Regions from separate parts of the Paenibacillus sp. FSL R10-2796 genome, predicted to be linked through region 1. Evidence: riboswitches for the same ligand, from Rfam matches in the RefSeq annotation. Region 1 holds a riboswitch; the other holds the start of a gene.
The links. A riboswitch is a leader RNA that binds a small molecule or an ion and turns the genes downstream of it on or off. The one in region 1 is predicted to bind S-adenosylmethionine.
Positions count from the first base shown of each region.

Region 2: it holds a riboswitch for S-adenosylmethionine, as region 1 does, so the genes downstream of both, metA (homoserine O-succinyltransferase) here and NST58_RS27465 (methionine ABC transporter ATP-binding protein) in region 1, are expected to answer to the same signal.

Region 1 covers NZ_CP150178.1:6,148,339-6,156,523, reverse strand. The annotation lists gene NST58_RS27480 (thioredoxin family protein) at 1-210, shown strand, start outside; gene NST58_RS27475 (heme A synthase) at 312-1,295, shown strand; gene NST58_RS27470 (Cthe_2314 family HEPN domain-containing protein) at 1,451-2,185, shown strand; SAM riboswitch class I at 2,288-2,423, shown strand; gene NST58_RS27465 (methionine ABC transporter ATP-binding protein) at 2,527-3,543, shown strand; gene NST58_RS27460 (methionine ABC transporter permease) at 3,543-4,202, shown strand; gene NST58_RS27455 (MetQ/NlpA family ABC transporter substrate-binding protein) at 4,260-5,126, shown strand; gene NST58_RS27450 (NifU family protein) at 5,285-5,533, opposite strand; gene NST58_RS27445 (YuzB family protein) at 5,615-5,869, shown strand; gene NST58_RS27440 (NAD(P)/FAD-dependent oxidoreductase) at 6,280-7,341, opposite strand; gene mqnE (aminofutalosine synthase MqnE) at 7,393-8,185, opposite strand, start outside.
Region 2 covers NZ_CP150178.1:2,073,565-2,081,749, reverse strand. The annotation lists gene NST58_RS09305 (SPFH domain-containing protein) at 1-791, opposite strand, end outside; gene mqnC (cyclic dehypoxanthinyl futalosine synthase) at 1,323-2,459, opposite strand; gene NST58_RS09295 (PLP-dependent transferase) at 3,087-4,259, opposite strand; gene metA (homoserine O-succinyltransferase) at 4,296-5,216, opposite strand; SAM riboswitch class I at 5,332-5,461, opposite strand; gene corA (magnesium/cobalt transporter CorA) at 5,858-6,793, shown strand; gene NST58_RS09280 (HRDC domain-containing protein) at 6,880-7,896, opposite strand; gene NST58_RS09275 (ROK family protein) at 8,106-8,185, opposite strand, start outside.

The DNA.
Region 1 (8,185 bases):
TATGCAGACCGCCTTACACTGGTTGAGGTAGATGTTGATGCCGTGGGCGATGTTAGCCAAGAACAAAATATTATGGGTATTCCAAGCTTCGTCGCATATTCGGATGGACGGGAATTGGTTAGATTCGTTAATAAATTGCGCAAATCCCGTGAAGAGATTGAGAATTTCCTTGATAAAGCGGTCCAAGTGCATCAAAGCCTTCAAAAGTAATTCCTAAGGAACCACCGCTTTCGCCTGTTTGTGCAAAGCGGTGGTTTTTTGAAATATAAGTCTGGCTGCTTCTTCATTACTAAAAACTGCGGGTGATATTTTTGACGACAAATCAGTTGAAATGGCTTAGTTATCTTACTTGCCTTATCATGTTCCTCGCTGTACTCGGAGGAGCGGTAGTGACGAAGACTGGATCGGGCTTGGAATGCGGAAATGAATGGCCGCTCTGTCATGGAAAATTAATTCCGGCTTATACTATAGGCTCGATGATTGAATACACCCATCGCTTGTTTAGCGGTTTGGCAGGGTTATTCTCACTTGCCTCGATGTTTGCTTTTTGGCGTTATGCCCGTACGCGGCGCGATTTGCTGGGATATGCATTTATGACCTTAGTATTCGTCATCGTTCAAGGTGGTATGGGAGCGCTTGCAGTAATTAAATCCCAATCCGCTGCTGTAATGGCGTTGCATATGGGTTTTTCTTTGATCGCCTTTTCGAGCGCTATGATGTTGGCTCTTGGAACCAAGAGATGGCATGAAGCACGTGAATATGATCATAAGCTGGAGGCTCAAAAGAAGCCCGTAAGTAAGGCTTTTCGCAATTTAACCTGTTTTACTGCCATCTATTCTTATATTGTCGTGTATATTGGAGCCTTTGTAAGTCATACGGATTCACAAGGCGGGTGTTCGGGTTGGCCGCTTTGTAATGGAGAATGGGTTCCGGAGCTTTCCGGAGGAGTAGGTGTTGTTTTTACGCATCGGATTGCGGCTTTAATCTTATTCATGCTTACTGCGCTGCTCGGGCATTTAGCATTTTGGAAACATAAGGATTATCCAGAGCTTAGAGCGCTAGGTATAGCTGCAGTGCTGTTATGCTTGATGCAGGTATTTAGTGGGGCGGCTGTGGTTTACACCTTAGATAATGAAAGATTGTACATATTTGCCGCTTTGGCTCATATTTTGCTGATTGCCAGTTTGTTTGGTGTCTTATGTTATATGAGTGTAAGAGTCTGGCAGCTAAATCGCTCGAGTAGTGTCGTATCTGGAAAAAATGTAACGAACCCAATGATTCCACCGCCTTGGTAGAACATTCCCTCCGTGGATAGAGGTGCTTCACCCGCGGAATAATAAAGTGGAAATCGGTATATCGTGGAGCTGATTGGCCGATGCTTACGTCGCGAGTTTTGTACGAAGCAGTCCATGGAAGCAGACGCTGAACAAAACTTTAGGAGGACTGGGATATGCTGCGGGTATTACTTGGAGAGCCGCCTCGAAAGAACAGCGGTGTGTTGGCTGATGCGATGGAGAATATGGCCACTTTTGCAGCATTGCTGCGCAAGGAAATGAGTGCCCATGAGGATAATGACCATGAATACCGCAAGCTGGAGATTTGGACACGTGGGCTGATTTCCTCTCTGGATGAACTGGAGCAAAGTTGGTTCGCGGCCGCTTTTTACCGGAAATTAGTGATTGCGGGTTATATGGATGATATGACACCGGTGGAACAGGGCGATTATGCACGTTATGTTTATTTTTATAAAGATGGCTTTATCCGGGTTTTCTCTCTTCTGGACAAGCTTGGGACGGTACTGAATCATTTTTATGATCTCAAAACATCCAAATTAAAAACGCACTTTTCTTACTTTACAGTGCTGCGTCAGCTTCAATTATTGAATGTGCATCCTGCATTAGCGGATCAACTGGAAGAGATTAAGAACTCCTACCGCGATCCATTGGAGAATTTACGCAAGCGCAGAAATGCTGAAATTCATTATATGAATTCCGAAATGCAGGATGATTTGTGGCAGCGGCACCAAGGTCTGCATGACAAAATTCAGCTCGAGGATCTGGATAGCCATCTTGAGGATTTAAAACAATCGCTCGAAATGAACTGTAAGACATTAATCGCGGCATTCAGCTACAGCAATGAACAGCTGCGTAAGGAAATAAGCAAGGCAAAGAGCATAAAATCGTAATTGTTCAATATATTTCCTTTTGACAAAAATAGATAAACTCACTATACTTATGCTTGCATTAAAGTATGTACGATTTCAGAAAAAATATAATTTCATAACTTTATCTTATCGAGAGCGGCGGAGGGATAGGCCCGATGAAGCCCGGCAACCGATTTGTATCCAGCGCGGGAAGCGTTGTACAAATGTCATGGTGCTAATTCCTACAATGGCGCAGGTTGCGGTCGTTGGCAGATGAGAAGGCATTGTCTTAATAAACCCACAGAGCCTCTTGCGATCTGCATCGATCGTTGGAGGTTTTTTTGTATAGAATAAGTGAAGTATAAAGGGGGGGGCGACGAGAGTTGATTAATCTAAAAGGGATAACAAAGGTTTATGGAAAAGGGAGTAATGCGGCAACAGCACTTTCTGGATTGAATCTGTCCATCGAGAAAGGTGAAATATTCGGAGTCATCGGCCACTCTGGAGCCGGGAAAAGTACATTGATCCGTTGCATTAATCTGTTGGAACGTCCGACAGAAGGAGAGGTCTGGGTAGACGGTGTTGAGCTAACCAGTCTTAACCAAGGTCAGTTGCAGGAACAGCGGCGCAAGATTGGGATGATTTTTCAACATTTCAATTTGTTGTCTTCGGCGACCGTATACGATAATATTGCCTTTCCACTGCGCCTTGCAGGTACATCTAGAACAGCTATTGATACAAAAGTGAAAGACTTGCTCGCTTTAGTTGGGCTCGAAGAACATAAAGGTAAGTATCCTTCTCAGTTATCTGGAGGACAAAAGCAGCGGGTCGGCATCGCCCGGGCACTAGCCAGTGACCCTGATGTACTGCTGTGTGACGAGGCCACTTCTGCGCTTGATCCCCAGACAACGGACTCCATTCTTAAGCTGCTGCTCGATATTAATAAAAGATTCCATTTGACCATTGTGCTGATCACACATGAAATGCATGTAATCCAGAGCATCTGCGACCGTGTCGCGGTCATTCATGGTGGTGGGATTGTTGAGCAAGGCAAAGTTACAGAGGTATTTCTCAAGCCGCAGCATGAGGTTACACGCGATTTCATCCGCAGTGAGACACAGAATGAAGGACCTCTTCGAGTGGCGCTTGATGCTGCTGCCGGGGATAACTCTCAAGCTGTCAAAATTACTTTTTTCGGAGAAAAAACTTACGGCTCGGCACTATCCGATGTCGTGCGTGATACGGGTGTAAGCTTTGCAATCTTACATGGTACCATTTCAACGATTAAAGATGTGCCTTATGGACAGATGATTGTGCGGTTCGAAGGGCCAGCTGAGGCGATTGCTGTAACGATCTCCAGGCTAATTGCTCAAGGCCTTGATGTGGAGGTGATTTCGTAATGAATTTTGCAGATCTAAATTGGCAAGAAATGGTGGATGCTACGGTTGCTACTATAAAAATGATATTTTTTTCCGGATTGTTCACAATTATTCTTGGTTTGCCACTCGGAATTCTATTGTATTTATGGGGGAAATCGAATAGTATAGTAATCAGAGTAACTTACTCGGTCTTATCATTACTTGTAAATATTCTACGTTCCGTACCCTTTATCATTTTGATGGTGGCTCTAATTCCTTTCAGCAAAGCCGTTGTTGGAACCTCCATTGGTGTACTCGGTACGATTCCACCTCTGGTGATTGGTGCAGCTCCGTTTTTTGCCCGCTTGGTAGAGACGTCGTTAAGAGAGGTAGACCGCGGAGTCATCGAAGCCGCACAAGGTATGGGAGCATCGACGAACCAAATCGTTATGCGTGTGCTTTTGCCAGAAGCTCGTCCAGGCCTGCTCGCTGGAGTTACGATCACACTGGTTACACTGGTCTCCTATACAGCAATGGCTGGTATGGTTGGGGGCGGCGGATTAGGTGACTTGGCGATTCGTTACGGCTACCACCGCTATGAGACGGAGATTATGATTGTTTCTATAGTATTTATTGTCGTACTGGTGCAATTGCTACAAATGGCCGGTGACCGACTCGTAAAACATTACACACGGAAATAAGGTACATCCATATATATCCTTATTCAATACAAAATATAGATTAGAGGGGGATTTACAATGAAAAAAGTACTACTTACATTTTTTAGCCTGACACTGGTTGCGGTGCTTGCGGCTTGCGGTAACAACAATGCATCTAATAATGCTGGGAGCTCGGCTGCTACAACAGCACCAAACGCAGAAGCAACAAGTGAACCTACTAAAGATCCAGTGAAATTGGTTATTGGTGCCTCACCTGTTCCTCATGCTGAAATTTTGAAGGCTATTGCTCCATTGCTTGAAAAAGATGGAATTACACTTGAAATCAAAGAATTCACTGACTATATTCAACCTAACGTGCAGCTTGATGAGAAGGAGTTAGATGCTAACTTTTTCCAACACCAACCGTATCTGGATGACCAAAACAAAAATAATAAAACCGACCTGGTCTCTGTTGCATCCGTTCACGTTGAACCTTTTGGGGCTTATTCCAAAAAAATCAAATCGATCGATGAGTTGGCTGATGGTGCAAAAGTTGCCATTCCGAACGATGCTACTAACGGTGGCCGTGCACTAATCCTACTTGCAAAAAATGGTCTGATTACCTTGAAAGATGATACAAACATTGCTGCAACAAAAGCAGATATCACTGAAAACAAGAAAAATCTCGACATCATTGAGTTGGAAGCTGCTATGCTCCCACGTCAACTGGATGAGGTAGACCTTGCTTTGATCAACACGAACTTTGCACTAGACGCTGGTCTTGTGCCAACTAAAGATGCATTGTTCATCGAGGGTGTAGATTCCCCTTATGCTAACATTTTGGTAACCCGTCAAGACAATAAAGATTCCGAAGCCATCAAAAAGCTGGTTGCTGCCCTGAATTCTCCAGAAGCTAAAGCTTTCATCGAAGAAAAGTACGAAGGTGCGATCATTCCAGCGTTTTAAGGAATGAAGCTAAATTCGTCTATAGTCATAACAAGAACCCGCAGCCAAGTTGGCTTGCGGGTTTTATGTTCTAAGGTTGTGAGAGAATGTTAAATCCTCTATAATAAGAAAATCCCGATCTCCTTTACAGGAGAATCGGGAGGGTTATTGAACGGGATTTAGAATACTTGAACTACTTCTTCAACGCCTTCTACTTCTTCAAGGAGGGCGCGTTCAATCCCGGCTTTCAAGGTGATCGTGGAGCTTGGGCAGCTGCCGCAGGCACCCATAAGTTTCAACTTAACGATGCCGTCTTCCACATCGACCAGTTCTACGTCACCGCCATCGCGCTGCAGGAACGGACGAAGCTTATCCAGCACTTCTAGTACTTCATCATACATTTCGGTGCTTTGTGCATTCTCACTCATTTCTCAATCACTCCTTTCGTAAGTTCATTATAGTACAAAAAGTTAAAAAATAAAATGGTTAGGCGGAATAGGGAGATCATCATGAGACCAATTATTGAATTTTGTTCCAGCAACATGGGTCACGGAACAGACAAGCTAATGCATAAGCTGGAGGAAAATCCAGATTATGATGTTATTGAATACGGATGTCTGAACAATTGTGGAGAGTGTTATTTAATGCCTTTCGCCATGGTTGAAGGTGACATTATTGCAGCAGACACTGTTGCAGAGCTAGAAGAGAAAATTGAGGCCAAGATCAAAGAGCTTGAGGCTTGGTTTAATATAGATCTTGACTAAATTTCTCGAGAAAAAAAGAGGGAGCACTCCATAATCTAAATTATGGAGTGCTCCCTCTTTTTGGAACCTTACTTGAACAAAATCCACCAATTTGATCGATTAGGCAACATATTGGAGAGTGCAGGGGCTACCGTGAAGGTGCCACCGGACTCAGGCGACCTTATATTGAGTGTTTTCCTACATTTGGATTGCTATCGGACCCCATAGTCACTATTCACCTGAAAAACAGCATAAATGAACCTCATTATAAGCAATAACTTCACTGGAGTCCGAAACTCTCCTTCAAAGGCTGAAAATTTGCGAATAAGGTCATCTGAGTCCGAAGGGTATACGCACCAATAACGTAAGAAAGCTACTCTCGTGTTTATCTGAGAGTAGCTTCCTTTAATACTTATGAACCAATCATAGGCTTATCCTAAAGTGCGTTTCGACATCCAGAGCACTCCGCTCTTGAGGATGCGGGGAACCCGTCCTTTGACGGAGCGTTGTCCCATAAGTCCGAATCCTGCTTTTTTTCCTAGTGACCCTAAAGTACCCTTCAGGCGAATAGGATGAAGCTTAGGAGTCTCACCGCGCCAGGTCGCTTGGATAACCTGAGCTACCTGCTCACCCTGTGCTCCAGCGGCTTGTGCGCTTGGTGCGAATGGCAGACTGGCACAGTCACCAATCACATATACCTCCGGATAATCCGGTATACGATAATACTCATCCAGCATAATCCGTCCACCACGGTCCTTCGACACATTCAAATCTTGAACTACTTTTACAGGTTGAATCCCTGCGGTCCATACTGTCACATCTGAAAGGATTTCCTCGGTACCGTTAAAAATCGAATCCTTCTCTACATGAGATACAGAGATTCGTCCCAGCGTTTGCACCTGATGGTGATGAAACCATTCCTCTACGTACTGTGACAGCTTTGCCGGAAAGGCAGACAAAACACGTTCACCGCGATCCAGAATAGCGATGTTAAGGTCTGGACGGCTTTCCCGAAGCTCTGCGGCTAATTCAACACCGCTTAATCCTCCACCTACGATGTTTATCGTTCCGTAAGGCTTCACATCATTTAAACGGCGGTAGGTTTCCCGAGTACCAGCAAAGGTCTGGATGCTGCAGGTATATTGATCAGCACCAGGGATGTTGTGGTAATTGTCGGTACAGCCAAGAGCAATGGCTAGGAGATCATAAGATACAATCTCACCGGACTCCATACTGACTATTTTGCTCTCCAAATCAATGGAACTCACTTCACCGTACCGGACAGTAAGCCGGGGGTGAACCGGAAAATGAATGCGCAGGTGATAATCAGTTACGGTACCTGCGGCGAGCGCATAATATTCCGTTTTGATTCCTTGATAAGGCATTCGGTCAATTAAGATAATTTCAACATCATGAGGAAGATGATTATTGAGTAATTCTTGAATTAAGGCTAGGCCGCCGTAGCCACCGCCAAGAACGAGTATTGTTCTCATGCTGACCGAACTTCCTTTCCAATATGGGATAACAAATCTCAGGTAGTCTTCTTATTCGTATACCTTAACCTCATTATAGAAAGTGTCACGTTCGACAGGAATTCGTCCAGCACCTTTCACTAGCCAGATCAATTCGTCGCGAGTCAGACCTTCCGGTGTTAAGGCGCCAGCCGCGTGGCTGATACGTTCTTTTAGAATTGTGCCATGCACGTCTGATGCACCGAAGTTCAGCGCAACTTGAGTAAGCTGAGGGCCAATGTTAATGAAGTACGCTTTGATGTGATCGAAATTGTCCAACATCAATCTGCTGATCGCAATGGTCTTCAGATCCTCATAAGCAGAGTTGCGGCGCATGATGCCAGCGTTTTTATTCTTAGGCTGCATGGACAATGGAATGAATACCATAAAGCCATTGGTTTCGTCCTGCAAATCACGGATTTGCATCATATGGCGGATACGGTCTTCGTGAGATTCAATGGAGCCGTACAGCATAGTGGTATGGGTCTTCATCCCAAGCTGATGTGCTGTCCGATGGACTTCCAGATATTCTTCCACATTAGCTTTGTCTACACGCATTTTTTTACGATATTGGTCGGATAATATTTCTGCACCACCACCGGTGAGTGTTTTCAGTCCAGCAGCACGCAATTGTTCCAGTACCTCACGAATACTCAAACCGCTAATACGGGTGAAAAAATCAATTTCAGCGGCAGTGTAGGCTTTTAAGGTAACCTCAGGGAAACGTTCGTTCAAAGCTTTTAAAGAATCCACATAATATTGGAAGGGAACCTTGTCGTTATGGCCACCAACAATATGGAATTCACGTACGCCTGGGTGGATATGC
Region 2 (8,185 bases), 3.2 Mb from region 1:
ATCGCAACCATCAGATTATTAATCATCGCCGCTTTGCGTTCCTCATCAAGCTCAACCACGCCACTCTCTTTAAGCTGTTTAATCGCCATATCGACCATGCCCACGGCGCCTTCAACAATGATTTGACGAGCGGACAGAATTGCAGATGCTTGCTGACGTTGCAACATTGTACTGGCAATCTCTGTGGAATAAGCCAAGTGTGTGAGCCGCGCTTCAATGACCTCTACACCAGATATCGACAAACGTTCTTGCAGCTCGGTTGCCAATTCTTTAGCAATCTCATCTGCATTGGCCCGCAGGGACATGCCCGATTCATTGAAGTTATCATACGGGTATTTACTGGCCACATGACGCAGCGCTGTTTCACTTTGAATTTCCACAAACGCCATATATTTATCTACATCAAAAAGCGCTTTTGCAGAGTTAATTACCTTAAATACGATAACTGCAGCAATTTCAATCGGATTACCTTCCACATCATTAACCTTCAGCTTGACACTGTTAAAGTTACGTACGCGGAGGGAAACCGTCTTGCGCAAACTGAACGGAATGACTGCAAACAAGCCACTTGTCACGATAGTCCCTACATATTGCCCGAAAAAGGTAACTACAACCGACTTATTGGGCTGCACAACCGTAACACTTGTACATAATACCCCAGCTACAACGAACAGAATGACTGGCACTGCGACATACTCTTGAACCGCACCATAAATTCCCCCAGCTAAACAAACTGCAATTAAGGCGAGAACCCAAAATCCACTGACAGGACGAAGCGTTTTCTCTTTCATAAAAGCACCCCCACTAGATATTCTTTTGATATGATTATGATATCACTTTTGGATAATAATGTGAATGGGTAAAAAGAAATAAAAAAATATTTTTATGTTCACATTTATATAAAGCTTCGTTAAAAGGCGTACTCCACACCAACCCTCGTTTGTGTAGTTAACATTAGTTCATATTGTTCGTATACATCAGCTCTATCGGACACTGATGCTCTTATACGCCACATTTTCCGATTTTCCCTATGCTATCGGACCCCACAGTCGCTATTGCACTAAAAACCAGCCTATATGGGGCTCTTTTCAAGGAATAGCGTCGCTGGGGTCCGAACCCCGACTCAAGAAGCGCTGAATTTGCAATTAAGGTCCACTGGGTCCGTACGCCTAGCGGATGATATAACAAGCGAAGATTCAGATGTGTTCTGCAATAAGGCTTGCTAATGATCGTAATCCTAACCTTACAAAAAAAACGCTTGATGCTCAGTAATCCACTTAAGGATTAACAAGCATCAAGCGTTGATTAATAATTAATATATATTAGTTCTGCATTACAAAATCATTATCAATCTTCGCATTAGGATCATCGAACACCCGCAGAATATCATAACGTGTATTCCGCTGTGCTGGAACTTTGCCTGCTTCGCGAATCAGCTGAGTAATCGACTCGATGTTTACCTTGTAAGTCGCACCCGCAGAAGATACTACGTTCTCTTCAATCATTGTGCTGCCGAAATCGTTGCAGCCATATTGCAAGGAGAGCTTGCCGACCTCTGGCCCCATAGTGACCCAAGAAGATTGGAAGTTCTTAATATTATCCAACACAAGGCGGCTGATCGCTACCGTCTTCAGATATTCCTCAGGCGTTTGTCTGTCCAGCTTCAGGTTGGTATTGTCCGGCTGGAATGTCCATGAGATAAAGGCCAAGAAACCTTCAGAATCATATTTGTTGGCAATACACTCATCCTGAGCCTCACGTACACGTAGTAAGTGCAAAGCTCGTTCTTCCATACTTTCTCCAAGCCCAATCACCATTGTTGCTGTTGTATTCATACCCACTTTATGTGCTGTCTGCATTACATCCATCCACTCGCGCCACGAGCCTTTTAGCCGGCTGATTTTGCGGCGTGTACGGTCATCAAGAATTTCTGCGCCTCCGCCTGGCAAGGAATCCAGACCCGCAGCATGAATTTCACGAACCACTTGTTCCAACGGTAATCCTGATACTTCTTTCATCTTCATAATCTCCGCAGGAGAGAAGGAGTGCATTGTAATCTCAGGGAAACGTTGCTTAATTCCGCGCAGTATATCTGTATAGTAGCTAAATGGAAGGTTAGGATTAGTTCCACCTTGCATAAGAATTTCTGTACCATTAACAGCAATCGTTTCAGCAATTTTTTGATAAATCGTTTCATCTGGCAGCACATAGCCTTCATCCGAGCCTGGTCTGCGGTAAAAAGCACAAAAACGGCAGTACACATCACATACATTCGTATAGTTAATATTACGGCCAATTACAAATGTGGCTAACGGGTCCGGATGCCAGCGTTCCATAATAGTGTTTGCAGCAGCACCCATTTTCTCAATTTCGTTGCTCTCGAATAGTCGGATGGTATCTTCCAATTGGAGACGGTCACCCCGCAGGGCTTTATCCAAAATAAGATCTATCGTACTCATCGTTCGCATCCTCCTTTTAAACCCTTAGGGATATGGTAGATTCACAAAATCACAAGAAAAATAACGTTGTCGTCCTTTAGAGATAACAACCGTTTCTCGTAGTAACATAAGGATAAAGTATAGTATGTAACTTATACCTTATATTTTAATAAATGAACAGTTCATTTCCTCATCGTATCACAATCTGAACAGCTTGAAAAACTTTTTACTTTCTTAGCAAGATACCATCCAGCAGAAAGAGTCCTTACATTGCTGCCTGCACCCGGTGAATCAAAATTCCTTGAGGCTGCCGGACACAGATGACGTTATTAGTTAGTATTTAGCCTTTGGAGCATAGTTATGGACTCCAGCCACGCTATTCCTTGACAAGAGACTCATGAAGGCTGGTTTTTAGCGCAATAGCTGCTGTGGAGTCCGTTAACATTCCAAATGTGTAATAATGCTGTGTCTAAGGTCAGCTGTGTCCAATAGCAAAAAGTCCAAAAAGAAGAGCTATCCCAGCAGCCAATTCCCGGCTTATGAGACAGCTCTATTTCGTCCTGCGTCCAACACCAGCTCTAAATCAACGTTGAGATAGATCCTCGATATTTTCCAGCAATTCGGTGCCGATCTGGGTTGCCGTTACTTTTACTTCGTTTCGATTTCCGCCCGCGCAGCCTCCAAAGCATGACCAAGATCAGCAATTAGATCCTCCGCATGTTCAATGCCAACCGAGAAGCGCAGCAATCGATCATCTACACCCACCGCATTCCGAATTTCCACAGGAATATCGGCATGCGTCTGTACTGCAGGATAGGTCATTAGCGATTCAACCCCGCCGAGGCTCTCCGCGAAGGCAATAAGCCGGATATGACGAAGCAGAGGTTCTACGTATCTGGCATCTTTTAATTTGAAAGAAAAAATTCCGGTATTGCCCGAGGACTGGCGATTCTGGATTTCATATCCCGGATGATCCGGCAGGCCTGGATGGAACACTTCCGCAATCGCCGGATGCTCTTGTAGATAGCGGGCAATTGCTAGCGCATTGCTCTCGTGCCGTTCCATACGCAGGGCCAGTGTCTTCATGCCTCTCATCAGCTGATAACTGTCTGTTGGCCCAAGCACAGCGCCAATAGAGTTATGTAGAATCGCTATTTCAGAGGATAATTCAGCTCCTTTAGATACAATAAGACCAGCAAGTACATCATTGTGTCCGCCCAAATATTTGGTAGCACTATGGACTACAATGTCCGCACCTAATTCCAGAGGACGCTGGAAAAATGGAGTCAGCAGTGTATTGTCTACAATTGTGAGCAGCCCATGATGACGGGCCCAAGTAGCAACGGCTGCAATATCCGTAACCATCATCAAAGGATTCGTTGGCGTTTCAATAAATATCGCCTTCGTATTTGGAAGGCGTGAAGCCTCAAGCGCATCCAAATCATTCGTATCTACATAGGAAGCAGTGATTCCAAACTTGGACATAATTCGTTCCAACAAACGATAGGTCCCGCCGTAAAGATCCAGCGAAACGATCAAGTGATCGCCTTGCCCAAACAGGGTAAATATGGTTTGAATAGCTGCCATCCCAGAACTACAGGCAAAACCTGCATCACCAGACTCCAATTCCGCAGCCGCATTCTCCAGTACGGAACGGGTTGGACTTTTGGTACGGCTATAATCGAAACCTGTGCTCTGCCCAAGCTTCGGGTGACGGAATGCCGTAGCATTATAGATAGGAAAATTAATGGCTCCGGTAGCCGGATCTTCTTGTGAACCTATTTGTGCCAGTCTGCTTTCAATCCTAAGTTTGTCGTCCATGATAAATGCCTCCTAAATTGTAATGTAGCGCTGATCTTAATAAACAATCGGGTCGATATCGTAAGGTGTCTCTTGATATACATAGTAATTGAGCCAATTAGAGAATAATAAGTTGGCATGTGCACGCCACACTGCAGGAGGTGTTCGTTCTGGATCATCTTTAGGGAAATAGTGTTTCGGCAAGGCCATCTCCATGCCCCTCTCCAAATCACGATCATATTCCCATTTCAAGGATAATGGATCGTATTCGGAATGTCCGGTCACAAATATTTGTTTGCCGTCGGTCGTAGCTACTAGATACATACCAGCTTCTTCGGATTCCGCCAGAATCTGCAGATCTGGATTGCTCTCAATATCTTCGCGGGAGACATCGGTATGACGGGAATGCGGTACATGGAATACCTCGTCAAAGCCGCGCAGCAATTTAATGTTATTTTGGTTAATCGTATGGGAGAATACTCCAAAACATTTTTCAGGCAAAGCCACTTTACGAACACCAAAATGATGATACAACCCTGCCTGCGCCGCCCAACAGATATGCATGGTCGAGGTCACATTATCCTTGCTCCATTCAAAAATCTCTTTTAGCTCTTCCCAATAGGATACTTCCTCAAACTCCATTTGCTCTACGGGTGCTCCTGTAACAATAAGACCATCCAAACGGCGGTGGCTGATCTCGTCAAAAGTTTTGTAAAAGCTTCTCAAATGCTCAGCAGAAGTATTCTTAGAAGTATGTGAGCGTGGATGCAGCAAGGTAACGTCAACCTGTAGCGGTGAATTTCCTATTAAACGCAGCAATTGAGTCTCCGTCGTTTCTTTAGTCGGCATGAGATTCAGAATAGCAATCCTTAGTGGACGGATATCCTGATGGAAAGCCAAACTATCATCCATCACAAAAATATTTTCACCGGATAGTATTTCTTTTGCTGGTAAACTGTCGGGAATTTTAATTGGCATTGTCTTTCCACTCCTTAACTGTATTTAGGTTATGTTGTCACATCGCGGCTTTCTGAACAATAAAAAGACCTTTCTCGGAAAACGAGAAAGGTCATATCTACAGTCATATGCGCCTCTCTCATCTGCCAGAAACTTTTGGACGAGGGTTAGTCGTCAGCAAAGTTCCGCAAGAATTAGCACCGTGCGTTCACACGCCGGTTGCCGGGTTTCATAGGGCTAGTCCCTCCACCTGCTCTTGATAAGATTTAGCTGTATTCAATTAAATTTCTTTAAAATTTACTTTAAATCATGAACCTCCTTTTCGTCAAGTCCATACAATGCTGAAGTAGCCTCAAAGTAACAATAAATTTGCTTGAAAGAGGCATACTCCGTTGTTATACTAGACAAGTATTTCATACCTGAACGAAAAGAAGAGGTGAGAAGAAGAATGGAAGGCGACCCGAGCTCGCAATTAAGTGTACAGAATGAGCAACCACACAGGATAATCATCAGCTTGCCGGCGGCGGGAGCAGTTCTTCTTCATGCCCTCGAATCGTCATTCGGCCTCTTGTATTGATTGTAACGCCGGCCAAGCTGATTTTTTCTCTGTGCTTAATTAGCAGTCCCTGGTGAAGACCCGGGGATAGAAGGAGTGGAATCAGATGAAAATCCGGCTGGTGAATGCAGGGGTTTTTACACCTATTGATGAAATTGATGAAACATTGACACCCCCAACAGAAGGGTTCTATTGGATTGATGCAGATGTGGAGGATTTGGAGCTGCTTCAGCCCCTGTTCAACCTGCATGATCTCGCTGTTGAGGATTGCCTTAGTGAAGAGGATCAACGTCCAAAGATCGAAATATACGAAAGTCATTACTTTATTGTTGTAAACAGCATCCGCTTTGATGATGAGGAAATCTTCCTGCGGGCGCTCAATATATTCTTGGGCAGACATTATATTATTACTGTAACGAAACAAAAGATTCACGAGCTACGCGTCCTGAAGCCCATGTTATGGGAACAAGAGGTTAGCGAACCCGACCAATTCCTTTACCTGCTTATCGACCTTGTCGTAGATAATTATTTCTCCGTAGGTGACCGAATTGAAGCCCGGATTGAGAAGCTTGAAGAGGATATTCTAATGCATACCAAGAAATCTCATTTGAGTGAGATTATCGGTCTGCGAAGTGAGATCTTATGGTTAAAGAAGATGCTGGGACCACAGAAAGAGGTTATCAATACCCTGAATAAAAAAGACCTCCGTCTGATTGATGATCAGCTGCAGAAATACTTTAGCGACATTTATGAAAATGCAGTTAAAATATCCGAAACCTTTGAGACGTACCGCGATCTCATGGGCAACTTACGTGAGGCCTACCAATCCAGTATCGCCAACCGCGCCAATGAAATTATGAGAGTATTTACCGCGATTACAACGATATTCATGCCTTTGACCGTAATTACCGGAATCTATGGGATGAACTTTGATCATATGCCGGAATTGCATACGAAATACGGTTATTTTGCCGTTATAGGTCTAATGTTGACGTTAGGCTGTGGGATGCTGTATGTATTCCGCAAGAAAGAATGGCTATGAAAATAAACGGACGAATAGGCAAGACGAAGGCCCTTTAACCCTATGGTGTAAGGAAGCCTTCGTCTTTTTGATATGATAAAAAGCTACTAGAAACTGGTCGCCATGCCCACTTTAGTGGCTTGCTCCCGCCGGAAACGAATGCGGATCAGCCGCAGACGTTCATAATAGCTATCCAGCCCTTCTGCTGCTGAAAAATCCTCCCCATACACCTTATGCAGCACTGGCTTTAGAAAAAGATCTCCTACCTCTGCATAGGCATTCCATATCGCCTCCTGCTCATTCTGCGGCACATTTTTCAGTTCTACCTCGATCAGTTTCTCCACGCAATAACCTTCTCTTTCCAGCTCCTCTACCGCTTCAATCAGTTCGCGACGGTTCACTCCACTGTTCACCTTAAGCTGTTCTAACCCTAACCCATTCTCGATCCCTTGCAGCAGAATTCGCCGTAATCGCAGTCTTTCTAGCTGTTTCTTATATTTGACCTCTTTCTGTTTATAGAGCCAGGATACAAAAGAATCCTCCTCAATTTCTTGGTGTACCCAATTCAAAGGAAAGGAATGTTCCCTTGCAGCCGTAGAGGTTATAGCCAACCAATCCGTGCCATATTGGGCTACCTTTCCTTCCCCTACACCAGGGATCTGCAGCAGCTCCTCTGGTGTATGCGGCAAGAAAGTGCTTATCAAACGTAACAAACGATTGCTGGCAAGAATGTAAGGGGCTTTCCGTTCACTAGAAGCTCGGCTGCGGCGCCAAGCACATAACTCCTCATATATAGCTTCGTTCCCATTATATTCACTGTAATATTGCAGCCTTAGCTGCTCCTGATTACGCCCGGTAAGGCCGTCTTCTTCATGAAATACGCCATCAATCAACGGCCGATAGCCATCCCCCATCTTCACCGCCAGCTCATGCCTGTAAACACAAAGCATTTCATTCCATGAACCACCCGCGTACCACAAATGCTCCTGTGTTTCCTCACCGCCTGAAAAATCACGCCAGCCCAGGCTCCACACTCCTTCTTCCTCTCCAATCCATAGCTGAGCGAACACCTCTTGATCCACCCCAGATATTCTGGATAAGCGATTCATAAATACAATTTGCATATTCATCCCTGCCTTTCTAGTCTTCAGCAAGCACTATACCTACCGGTCTGAGCTACTTATTCGCTGATGTGAATCCCACACTGTCAGACTCGGAAAACGCAAAAAAGCACCACTCTCACGATAAACGTGAAAGAGGTGCTCCCTCATTAAATGCTATACTGTTAGATCCACAATACCATATATTTCCTAACAGTCAATATCTTTTTATACTAGTTCCTTGCCAAAGCTAAAGTTGCCAGTCCAATCGCACCTGCAAGTCCTGCATTATCTCCAAGCTGCGGTGGCACAA